Regions from separate parts of the Kluyvera intermedia genome, predicted to be linked through region 2. Evidence: predicted binding sites of a transcription regulator. Region 2 holds the regulator's gene; each other region holds the start of a gene.
The links. The regulator CRP, encoded in region 2, controls carbon source genes, mostly activating them, when cyclic AMP is high. The targets are predictions, from matches to a motif close to ATGTGANNNNNNTCACAT.

Region 1 (3,134 bases), 400 kb from region 2:
AGCGCCGCGCCACGAACCACCAGATCGTTTAGCGCGTTATGCGTAAGCGGCACGATGAGGGCTGGCATGGCCCGCAGGCGTTGATACCAACGCTCATCCAGCGGCACACCGCGTGCACGCTGGGCTTCATGGATAATCGCCAGTTGACGTCTGAGTTGTTCGACAACCAAAAGCGGGCCTGCAAACAGGTAGGCAATACCCGGTGGTAGACGAGAGGCAAACAGGGCGCGAATAAAGCGCGCTACCGGGACGTACTGCATCCACAGTTGCGACGTGGACACAATTGCCAGTATTCGCAGCCACAGGGTAATGGCATCCCTCCAGCGCGCAGGCACGCGCGGCTGGCCGCTAATCCACTCGGTCAACCAGCCGCCGTGCACCAGCCACAGGCCAACCCCCAAAGGCACCATCAACCAGACGACATATTTCGCCCGATGGCGCGAGGCCTTCATGCACAGCAACACCAGGAATACCGCCGCGCTGTAAACGTAAAGCGGCGCTCCGGTTGGTAGCAGTAGCGTAGAGCACGCGGCGAGTGCCCACAGGGTGAGCGACGTGAACGGGTGCATTTAGCGCACAGCGGACATGGTTGGGAAATGACGCGTGGTGCGCAGCGGTAGCTGGCGCAACAGCATCCAGACAATCAGTGCCGTCAAAATTTTATCCACCAGATTGGCGCCGATCACGGTGATAGCCACCGACTCAACCAGACCTTCGCCGACGGAATGCATCCAGGCGACGAATAAATCGGCCCCACTGCCGGTGACGCCGCCAAACAATGTGGTACGGATAGGAACCGCAATGAGGGTCACTGCAAGGGTAATCACTACGCCGCTTGCCACCACTTTAGGCAGGGTGCGAAACCATCCGGCCCGCGCTAACCATCCGGCGACCAGACCAATCACCATCGCCACCGGGGCGAAAGCGGCGGCGATAGGATCGGTTAATAACCCCCACAGCAGATTGGTCAATAACCCCGTTAACATGCCGACGACTGGGCCCAACAAAACTGCGCTGATAAGGGTACCGATGGAGTCGAGAAAAATGGGTAATTTCAACATGCTGATCAGTTGTCCTGCGACCATGTTAATGGCGATGGCAATAACAATCAGCACCAAAGACTGGCTGGAAAATTGGCGACGTGCCATATAAAACCTCTTATTGATGACGTGTTAGCGGGAGGAAATAACCAGTTCGTCGTAGCCGGACACGACGCAGGGCTGGCGGCTGAATGCCAGTTCCGATAATTCGCCGAGCACCAATTCAAGCGTGGTGCGCACGGTGCATCCAGGCATCATGTGGCCGCCCCGCATTGTGCCCTGCGCGTCGGAAACGCTCAGATGAAGATGCTCGCCGGTGAGTTCGAGCGTGCCATTTAAGGAGATGACCTCCCAGGTGCCGGTAATAAACGTAGTGTCGTCTTGTCCGGCAAAGCGCAGGGCTACATCGGTCAGGCTTCCGGTACAACCCGCTATCCAGGCGGCCTTGAGCTGGTGTTGCTGTACGAAAGCATGGAGCTGGGAAAACACTTCCTGGCCTGGGAGTAAACGCAATGCATAAAAGCGGGCATCTGACGAATGAGGATGGATGATGGTCATGGTTGAAGGACTCCGAGACTCGGACGTAGCGCAGATGATATACACGCGGGTTAACAGGCTCTCTGATATAAATCAGGATTTTTGCTCTGGCAACGAAGTATTATTGCTACGCTTATTCACGATTCTGGAATATGGAATAAATACAGCGGTAAAGGGCGTGAAAGTGTGACGCATGTCAGATAACCGCGTTCTATGGCTGGACAAACATTCCTTTTATTCCTTGTTTCGCTTATTCTAGCTGAAGCGTTTCAGTTGGCAATTTGTTCAACATTTAACCAATCAGTCACTGTTTGTGGCAGGTAAGGTTTCCCTGAACGTGTGGCTGCATTACTCTGTGAGCCACTTTGCATCGGGAAAGCCTTGCAGGAGATCTATGACCGTACGCGTAGCGATTAATGGCTTCGGTCGCATTGGACGTAACGTGGTTCGTGCTTTGTATGAATCCGGACGTCGTGCGGAAATCACCGTGGTGGCAATCAACGAACTGGCAGATGCTGCCGGCATCGCGCATTTGTTGAAATATGACACCAGCCATGGGCGCTTTGCCTGGGATGTTCGCCAGGAGCGAGAACAGCTCTACGTCGGCGATGATACCATCCGTCTTCTGCACGAGCGCTCAATAGACGCGCTACCCTGGCGTGAACTGTCGGTTGATGTCGTGCTCGACTGCACCGGTGTATACGGTAGCCGTGAGGACGGTGAAGCGCATATCGCCGCAGGCGCGAAGAAGGTGCTCTTTTCACATCCTGGCAGCAACGACCTCGATGCCACCGTTGTGTTTGGTGTTAACGAACATGAACTGCGCGCCGAACACCGTATTGTGTCCAACGCCTCCTGTACCACGAATTGCATAATCCCCGTCATCAAATTGTTAGATGATGCCTACGGCATTGAATCGGGCACGGTCACGACTATCCATTCCGCGATGCATGACCAGCAGGTGATTGACGCCTATCACCCGGATTTACGCCGCACACGCGCGGCAAGCCAATCTATCATTCCTGTCGACACCAAACTTGCGGCGGGCATCGCCCGTATTTTCCCGCAGTTTAGCGACCGTTTTGAGGCGATTGCAGTGCGTGTGCCGACCATCAACGTGACGGCTATTGACCTGAGCGTGACGGTGAAGAAACCTGTAAAAGCCCATGAAGTCAACCAGTTGCTGCAAAAAGCAGCACAGGATGCATTTCATGGTATAGTTGACTATACGGAATTACCGTTGGTCTCGACTGATTTTAATCACGATCCGCATAGTGCCATTGTTGATGGCACGCAGACGCGGGTGAGTGGAGCGCATCTGATCAAAACATTGGTCTGGTGCGATAACGAATGGGGCTTTGCTAACCGAATGATCGACACGACGTTAGCAATGGCTGCTATTGGTTTCAGGCTCGACGCTTAAGCGTCGACAAAACTTTAAGTATCAACGAGAGGATTCACCATGTCTGTAATTAAGATGACCGATCTGGATCTGGCTGGTAAACGCGTTTTCATCCGTGCGGATTTGAACGTGCCGGTTAAAGAAGGGAAAGTAAC
Region 2 (3,134 bases):
AATTTGTAGGGTATATACCGCCGTGACGGTAAAACCAACGGTGGCCCAACCATAGCTGCGGCGAATAATCAGGTAGCTGCTGAGTGTGATAACCAGCATCCCGGCAAGCGCTAGCCCTTGTGGTGCGTGGAAGTGCAGGGCGATGGCTGCAATCACCAGACCAGCAAGCGTACCTGCTGCCCGATGGAAAATTCGTACGCGGGTTGCGCCATAGCCGTTTTGCGTTACCAGCAGTACCGTCATCAGGATCCAATACGGTTTTGGCAGATGCAGCGCTGTGCCCATCAGGCTAGCGATACTCAGCATGACGCTTAGCCTGCCCGCGTTGCGCAGGGCGGGGGATTTTAGCGACAGGTAGCTCTTGATTGCCGGGAACAACGGCAGGCGACGTTCTTTATCCGCCATCAGGTCTCGCGGATACAGTGGGCGCTGGGCTCGTAACACTCTGGCGATTCGGCTGAAGTGCCAGGCGCAGAACTGGCCGACCGGATTATCAGGATGTTGGTCAGCGATTTTTTCCAGCGCGCCAATCTGCTTGTCCATGGTGAAACGGCTAGGGTAGCGGTGGTAGAGAATATCATCCGCCAGCACGCGCAAACGTGCGGCGACGGTCTGAGCGTTCCAGCGGATCACTGCTTCCGCGTGGCTACGCTCAACGAGCTTTTGCACCTCTTCCGGCTGGTGCAGGCTAACGGAGATATGCTCCTGTAAATCCAGCCCTACCTGAAAAGCGCGCAGCAGGCGTTTGTAATCGTTGTGCTGGTTCGCCGCCAGCATGTGCAGCTGCTGGTAGCATTGGGAGATTAAATCCACCACCTTTTGCTGACGGTTTAACAGCGGTGGCAGCGCAGTGCTGGGGTCAGTATGCTGAGTCAGCAGGCTGTACTTGGCTTCACAGTAGTCGGCGAGCTGGCGATAGAGCAGGCTCAGCGATTCGCGCAGCGGCTGTTCGCGCCACATCCAGAACCACCACCAGTTAAATAATCCGTACCACAGTGTGCCGAGCGCATAGAGCAGTAGCGGCTGCCAGATAGGCATATTGCCCGCAAGACTGAGGGTGAAAATAGCGGCAATCAGCGAGGCGGGTAGCAGTCGTCCATGTAACGCGCTGATTTCAGCTGTCACCCCAAGTAAAAGGGCGAGCACGGTCAGGATGAGCGGTAGCGGGACCTCTTTTGCCAGTAATAGCTGTACCGCCAGACTGCATCCGGCAAACAGGCAGCCGCCGATAGTCAGACGTTTGAAAAAACGTTTATGCGGGGTATCAAGACCGGCGATATTGCAGCAAGCGGGAACTAACGAGAACAGCAGGCCTTGTTGAAGATGGCCGAAGAGCAGGCCAATGGCGACCGGCAAACATAACACCAGCGTTTGCCGCAGTGCATAGTTGACTTCCGGGTGGTAAATCAGCCTGCGCCACATGAGGGGAAACAAAAACGGCATACTGCGTTAGCACTATGCCGTTTTGGCTGGATCAGCGGGTGCCGTAGACGACAATCGTTTTGCCGTGTGCGGAGATCAGATTTTGATCTTCCAGCATTTTCAGAATACGGCCCACGGTTTCGCGGGAACAACCAACGATCTGACCGATTTCCTGACGGGTGATTTTAATCTGCATACCGTCTGGGTGGGTCATTGCGTCCGGCTGTTTGGCCAGATTCAGCAGGGTCTGGGCGATACGTCCGGTCACGTCCAGGAATGCCAGGTTGCCGACTTTTTCAGAGGTAATCTGCAGACGACGTGCCATTTGCGAAGACAAACGCATCAGGATGTCTGGGTTTACCTGAATCAGCTGACGGAATTTTTTATAAGAGATTTCAGCAACTTCACAAGCGGTTTTTGCCCGTACCCATGCGCTGCGTTCCTGGCCTTCTTCGAACAGGCCTAACTCGCCGATAAAGTCACCCTGGTTGAGGTAAGAGAGGATCATCTCTTTGCCTTCTTCATCCTTGATGAGTACAGCCACTGAGCCTTTGACGATGTAATACAGCGTTTCAGCTTTTTCACCCTGGTGAATCAGCGTGCTCTTCGATGGGTACTTATGAATATGGCAATGAGACAAGAACCATTCGAGAGTCGGGTCTGTTTGCGGTTTGCCAAGCACCATGCGCGGTTATCCTCTGTTATAAGCTCTTCCCAGCGGCAAAAACATTGCAGCCACTGGTTGCAATAGTATCCTTCCCGTTACCTGGGAAGTCGGCTGTCGAATCGTGCCGCAGCCTGTAATGTGATGTCCTCTGCATACATGCAGTACGTTTATGTATTACCGTAGCATCCCGACTGTTTTAGCATAGCTTTCGGCGCGTGTCTCCTGGTGTCTCGCTTCAGCATGACGGCGATCGCCTTCCATTGCGAGAATTGTTATGTACGCGTAATCTGAGAAGAAAATTGCAACCTGGGAGTTAAATAATATGCAAGCGCGTGTGAAATGGATTGAAGGCTTAACCTTCCTCGGTGAGTCCGCTTCAGGCCACCAGATTTTGATGGACGGCAACTCGGGTGATAAAGCCCCAAGCCCGATGGAAGTGGTCCTGATGGCAGCCGGTGGCTGTAGTGCAATTGATGTGGTTTCCATTTTGCAAAAGGGTCGCAATGACGTCACTGATTGCGAAGTGAAACTGACTTCCGAACGTCGTGAAGAGGCGCCGCGCCTGTTCACACATATCAACCTGCACTTCATCGTGACGGGTAAGGATCTTAAAGATGCCGCGGTTGCTCGTGCGGTGTCCCTGTCTGCTGAGAAATACTGCTCGGTTGCGCTGATGCTCGAAAAAGCGGTGAATATCACCCACTCTTATGAAGTGATTGAAGGCTAATTGCATATGACACGTAGCCCGGCCAAGCGCAGCGCCGCCGGGAACGCTGTTAACGCCGTTTAGCTTCTTCCTTCCATCAAACGCTGCACCAGCGGCATCATGATGAGCTCCATCGCCAGCCCGAGCTTGCCGCCGGGAACCACCAGCGTATTCATGTGCGAAATAAACGATCCTTGCAGCATCGCCAGCAGCCACGGGTAATCGATGTTATCAAGATTACGGAAGTGAATGACCACAAAGCTCTCATCGAGCGATGGAATGCTTTTGGCGGCGAAAGGGTTTGAAGTATCGACCGTCGGGACGCGCTGGAAGTTGATA
Region 3 (3,134 bases), 2.3 Mb from region 2:
GATACCGTCGGTCAGTACGCCAATTTCAGCATTCTGCACTTTATCGATATAACGATCGCCAAGACCGCTGACTTTCACCGCATGGATATCACCCACGTTGAAATAGGTGTGCAACGCGGTGGTGGTTTCGAACTCACCGTGCGCTTCCAGTTCCATTTCACAGGTTTTACCCAGCTTGAAGCGAGCCAGCAGGCTGAACTCATGCGGCCAATACTGACGAGTCACGTCGCTGCTTTTCAGCTCAAAGGTCAGCGTTACGCCGTTATCGTCTTCATTGTGGGCTTTCAGCTCCCACGGCAGGTTACGGGCAAAACCGTGCGCCGGGAAGCCCTGCTGCGCAGCTGGGCCAAACCACGGCCAGCAAATAGGCACACCGCCACGAATCGCCACGCCGTTTTTAAATGGCGTGTTGTCGCTCAGCCACAGCACTTCGTCTTCGCCAGCGGGTTTCCAGGACAGCAGATGTGCGCCCTGGAAAGAGACAGAGGCTTTGACTTTTGGATGGTCGACAACGATAAGCTCAAGCTCATCAAGCTGGCGACGAGAGAGGACAGGGGTAAGCTGTTCAATGACCGGGAGAGCGAAAATTTTGTTAATCATGATGCAATCCTTGGTGTTTTATTTTTTTGGTCATAAAAAAAGGCGACCGAAGTCGCCTTTTTGGATCAGATTCTCATCTCAACTTATTTGGAGATGTGAGCGATCAGGTCCAGAACTTTGTGAGAGTAACCAGTTTCGTTGTCGTACCAGGAAACCAGTTTCACGAAGTTGTCGTTCAGTGCGATACCAGCTTTAGCATCGAACACGGAAGTGCAAACTTCACCGTTGAAATCGGTAGATACAACGTCGTCTTCGGTGTAGCCCAGAACGCCTTTCATTGCGCCTTCGGAAGCAGCTTTCAGTGCTTTCTTAATTTCTTCATAAGAAGCAGCTTTTTCCAGACGAACGGTCAGGTCAACAACAGACACGTTAGGAGTTGGAACGCGGAACGCCATACCAGTCAGTTTGCCATTCAGTTCTGGCAGTACTTTACCTACTGCTTTAGCAGCACCGGTAGAAGATGGGATGATGTTCTGGGATGCGCCACGACCGCCACGCCAGTCTTTGTGAGACGGGCCATCAACGGTTTTCTGAGTTGCGGTGGTCGCGTGAACGGTGGTCATCAGACCTTCGACGATGCCGAAGTTGTCGTTGATAACTTTAGCCAGCGGTGCCAGGCAGTTAGTGGTGCAAGACGCGTTAGAAACGATGTCCTGGCCTTCGTATTTGTCAAAGTTAGCGCCTTTAACAAACATAGGGGTGTTGTCTTTGGAAGGACCAGTCAGAACAACTTTTTTAGCGCCAGCAGCGATGTGCTTACGAGCAGTTTCGTCAGTCAGGAACAGACCAGTTGCTTCAGCAACAACGTCAACGCCGACTTCGTTCCACTTCAGGTTAGCTGGATCACGCTCAGCGGTAACACGGATTTTTTTACCGTTAACGACCAGATGACCGTCTTTCACTTCAACGGTACCGTTGAAACGGCCGTGAGTGGAGTCATATTTCAGCATGTATGCCATGTACTCTGCGTCTAACAGATCGTTGATTGCAACGATCTCGATGTCAGAACGTTCCTGAGCAGCACGGAAAACAATGCGACCGATACGGCCAAAACCGTTGATACCTACTTTGATAGTCATATATTCCACCAGCTATTTGTTAGTGAATAAAAGGTTGCCTGTAAAATTACAAAAACCTTACGCAGCGTCAAGCGGAATCGTGTCAATCATTGCGACAAATCAATCCTCTGCCTAAGCTTTGCACGACTGACCTGTCTCACTCTTCCTATGAGCTTGAAACCACATGAGGGCGGCGTCGGGAATTTTAAAGGGCGGAGAAGATAAAAATGTGATGTTCGTCACAATTAACCAGCTGCCTTTTCACGCCGATTAAGTTTAGAACAAAAGTTCGCACTTCATTGTTAATGTTTTGTTAGAATCGACTGTTAATTGTATTTTTCATAGTGAGATGTGAGCAAAATGGTGAACAAACCCACCCCAGATGATCTGAAAAATACCCTCAGTGAAATGCAGTTCTATGTCACGCAGAAACATGGCACGGAACCCCCATTCACCGGGCGTTTGCTGCACAACAAGCGTGACGGGATTTACCACTGCCTGGTGTGTGATGCGCCGCTTTTCCATTCCCAAAGTAAATTTGATTCCGGTTGCGGCTGGCCGAGTTTTTTTGAGCCGGTCAGCGACACGGCCATTCGTTATCTCAACGATTACTCGCACGGCATGCAACGTACTGAAATCCGGTGTGGAAATTGTGATGCGCACCTGGGGCATGTTTTCCCAGATGGCCCACAGCCAACCGGCGAACGTTTTTGCGTCAATTCCGCCTCGCTGAACTTCACGGATGACGAAAGCGGTACCTCAACAAAAGGTTGAAAAAACGATTCAGCAAATTATTCCTGAGGAGAAGGAGCTGGACATGAGTATTGAGCAAATGATCGACAATATGACGCCGGAAATTTACCAGCGTTTAGTCACCGCCGTTGAACTGGGAAAATGGCCTGATGGTGTCGCACTGACCGCCGAGCAAAAAGAAAACTGCCTGCAACTCGTCATGCTTTGGCAATCGCGAAATAACGATGATGCGCAGCACATGACTATCGATACCCAGGGTCAGATGGTGATGAAGAGCAAGCAGCAACTCAAAGAAGACTTCGGCATTTCACCGAAGCCGATTGCCACCTTCAAGCAGCATTAAGCGGCGGCCCACGGCTCAATTAACCGCTCCCGGGCGTACCACATCGCCTCTCTGACCGCGACGGGCCTGTTCAGCAGGCCCAGCGCGTAGAAACGGTCGGCGATGGTTTGTTGCGCTCGCAGCGCTTGCATGTCCATCTCCCGTGTCTGATGGCTTCGTCGCGCCAGTGCGCAGGTCAGCGAAGCCACATCTAACCCCAGCTCGCTTGCCAGTAGCTGCGCCGCTTCATGGCGGTGGCGGTCGATAAACTTGCCGGTTTTGACCAGCGCGGCCACAATTCCGGCAATGATCTCCTCATTGTGCTGCGCATACTCACGGCGGGTAATGTAAAACTGATGGTTGTTAACGCGACCTTCGCCAGTAGCAAGCACCCGCAGCGT
Region 4 (3,134 bases), 1.4 Mb from region 2:
AGCTTTATAGGTTCGTACCGCGTGTTTATTCCACTCACTGGTGAAAACACACTGTCCGCCAATCGCTTCAAAACCATTACGTATGCCGCCGATACCGGCAAAGAGATCGATAAAACGGAAGGCGTAATTCGGATGATGCGCAGGCGGTTTTGGCAGCATCGCAGCCAAATGGGCACACTCATTTTCACTTAACCGAGTATTGGCGCGAGACATTGCCACCACGCGTTTGACAATCGCCGGGCTCCAGTGTTGTTCCCCCACCGCATCGAGCGCGGCGACAACGGTCTTAAGATCGTAAATCTCCAGAATATGCTGGAGCAGCGCCTGAGCATCCTGCGCAGGTTTCACCGTTGCCTCGTTTATTAAGACTCGCTGTTGCATAAAGTTGACCAGATACAGAAAAAGAAAAATAAGCCAGAGATTACCATAGTTTGCCCGGCGCAAGTGTTGCGAATCGCTGGCGCACGGATTCATCTAGCGAGGTGGGCTCTCCTGCCAGTTCCGCGCTCAGTTTGGCCATAAAATGCACCAGAAAATCAGCGTTATATTGTGCCATCTCACGTCCTTTTGCCGTCTGCATGGTTTCCGCTAACCGTAGCAGTTTGGTTTGGAAGTGATCGAGGGCATAGGCTTTATCATCCAGTGCGCGGCAATCGGCAAACGGATCGTCGGCATCAAACAAGGCGGTATTGAGCGCACCCGCGACCGCAAAGACGCGCGCCAGGCCAATAGCGCCCAACGCTTCGAGTCTGTCCGCGTCCTGCACAATTTTGGCTTCGAGCGTTTGAGGAGGGATTTGCGCACTAAAGCTGTGAGCTTCAATCGCGTGTGCGACCGCAGAGTAGCATTCAGGGGGAAAGGACGGAAAATCGCGAGGCAAAATCAATAATGTCTGCTGGGCGGATAAACAGGAGGAACGGCTGCGGTCGGGGTGGTTTTTCGGCAGACTGACCAGATCGTGAAAGTAGCTTGCTATGAGGATAACGCGTAAATCGACCGCCTGGCCCTCGGCTATCCGCCGCGCGGTATGCCAGACGCGGCGGAAATGAGCGATATCATGTGACGCATCGCCGCCGTTGTAATGTCTGTCAAACCACAGCTCAATGTCCTGCTGCCAGATGCTGAGATCCATTTCTTCAATGCCCGAGTGAGTTAACCGACCCTCAGCATAGCAAATTACAGACTCTCTTCATGCTCCGGCATGCGTGGGCTGGTGTACCATGCAATCCCCCCCAACAATGCGCCGACAATACTCAGCACAATGAAGCCAAGCAGCGCGCCAATCCATTTCCCGCTAGTCGACCCCATTTCACCATCAATCGTTGCACCCGGGATACTTTGCACGTCGCTAATGACCCAAATGTAGTGCATCATCGCCCAGGCGAAGTAACCGCAAAACGCGTAAAATACCCACAGTGCCAGTTTGCCACCCAGCCCGCGCTCAATCCTTTCTTCCATAAAAAAAACTCTCATCACACAACGAATACAAACAGCGAAACCATCACGCCAAAAAAATGGTGTGACTTTCGTCACATTATAGCGATAAAAATAATGTGGGATAGTCTCCCGCTACCGGTTCAGCCCACGAAGTGCCGGTTACTTGATCTTCGGCAATTTTGTCTGATGCCCGATGGGCTCGGCATCCAGACCGTACCTAAAACAGCACTATATATACCCCCTCCCTTTTATTTAAGTATCATTGGCATTTCATTAATAATGATTGCCCCATAAACCCATTATTTATACTCGCGAGTAAAAAACATTTAATTTACTTCGTGAATAATTAAAGTCTTTTTCAAGACCTTTATTTTAATTTATTCCTGTGGCATTATCTCTCCGTTATTAGCCTTTTGTTATGCATTAAGAATTTTTAATTTTATGACCTTCCCGATTGTATGCCAGTACGATCGGGATTTTTTTACCTTTAAGGCATGTATTACTCATTATATCCCCCGCATATAACTCACATTAAAAGCATTGAATTTCAATAAGATATTCACAGCACGCTTGCCCGAAGACGAGAATCATAACTTAAACTTTATAAATAAAACATTTAGAAATATCTAATATAAGTTTGTTACATTTATAATTTAAGGAAAATTGAACCATCCATATAACATCCAAAACTGAGATACGGATGCATCTCATATATTCACACGCATTATCATGCAAAGGAAATTATAATGAAAATGAAAGCTCTGGCACTTTTAATGCCTGCCTTATTCATGGCTGGCGCAGCAAATGCAGCAGAAGTTTACAACAAAGACGGTAATAAACTTGACCTCTACGGCAAAGTCGTCGGGTTACACTATTTCTCGCAAACTGGCAGCAATGACGGCGATCAGTCCTATGCCCGTTTCGGCTTCAAAGGCGAAACGCAGATCAACCAGGATCTGGTCGGTTATGGACGTTGGGAATATAACATCCAGGCTAACACGCCGGAAAGTGACAGCGGAAACGCATGGACTCGTCTGGGTTATGCTGGGGTAAAATTTGGCAACCTGGGTTCGTTTGATTATGGCCGTAACTATGGTGCCATCTACGATATTGAAGCCTGGACCGATATGCTGCCAGAGTTCGGCGGCGACAGCTATACGCAAACCGACGTCTTCTTCACCGGTCGTGCCAACGGCATCGCCAGCTATCGTAACAGCGATTTCTTCGGCGAGGTCGACGGTCTGAATTTTGCTCTGCAATATCAGGGTAAAAACGAAGACGGTAGTTCAGGCGAAGGCACGAACAATGGCGCGGGAAATAAACTGTCTAAAAAGAATGGCGACGGTTTTGCGATGTCCACCACTTATGATCTCGACTTTGGTCTGAGCTTAGGTGCAGCCTACTCCACTTCTGACCGTAGTAACGAACAGGTTCAGAAAGGTGGCAACAATAATCGCTACAGCAAATATGCTGGCGGCGACACGGCTGATGCCTGGACGGTTGGCGCAAAATATGATGCTAACAGCATCTATCTGGCAATGATGTATGCAGAAACGCGCAACATGACCCGCTATGGTAACGATGCCGGTATTGCCAATAAAACGCAGAACTTTGAAGCGGTTGCGCAGTATAAACTCGACTTTGGCCTGACCCCATCACTCGCATGGGTCTACTCAAAAGGTAAAGATCTGGGGGAT

Region 1: a site for CRP is predicted at 1,762-1,779, ahead of epd (erythrose-4-phosphate dehydrogenase). Genes of this name have one in related genera too.
Region 3: a site for CRP is predicted at 1,886-1,903, ahead of msrB (peptide-methionine (R)-S-oxide reductase MsrB). Genes of this name have one in related genera too.
Region 4: a site for CRP is predicted at 1,518-1,535, ahead of drpB (cell division protein DrpB). Genes of this name have one in related genera too.

The regions. Positions count from the first base shown of each region.
Region 1 covers NZ_CP139986.1:866,957-870,090, forward strand. The annotation lists gene U0026_RS04125 (energy-coupling factor transporter transmembrane component T) at 1-569, opposite strand, end outside; gene U0026_RS04130 (ECF transporter S component) at 570-1,148, opposite strand; gene U0026_RS04135 (PPC domain-containing DNA-binding protein) at 1,173-1,598, opposite strand; gene epd (erythrose-4-phosphate dehydrogenase) at 1,972-3,000, shown strand; gene pgk (phosphoglycerate kinase) at 3,040-3,134, shown strand, end outside.
Region 2 covers NZ_CP139986.1:470,106-473,239, forward strand. The annotation lists gene U0026_RS02120 (YccS/YhfK family putative transporter) at 1-1,422, opposite strand, end outside; gene crp (cAMP-activated global transcriptional regulator CRP) at 1,475-2,107, opposite strand; gene U0026_RS02130 (OsmC family protein) at 2,412-2,816, shown strand; gene U0026_RS02135 (phosphoribulokinase) at 2,876-3,134, opposite strand, start outside.
Region 3 covers NZ_CP139986.1:2,764,085-2,767,218, reverse strand. The annotation lists gene U0026_RS13390 (D-hexose-6-phosphate mutarotase) at 1-600, opposite strand, end outside; gene gapA (glyceraldehyde-3-phosphate dehydrogenase) at 684-1,679, opposite strand; gene msrB (peptide-methionine (R)-S-oxide reductase MsrB) at 2,019-2,432, shown strand; gene U0026_RS13375 (YeaC family protein) at 2,476-2,754, shown strand; gene U0026_RS13370 (sigma-54-dependent Fis family transcriptional regulator) at 2,751-3,134, opposite strand, start outside.
Region 4 covers NZ_CP139986.1:1,884,610-1,887,743, reverse strand. The annotation lists gene U0026_RS08960 (DNA cytosine methyltransferase) at 1-381, opposite strand, end outside; gene U0026_RS08955 (phosphohydrolase) at 422-1,132, opposite strand; gene drpB (cell division protein DrpB) at 1,177-1,458, opposite strand; gene ompC (porin OmpC) at 2,184-3,134, shown strand, end outside.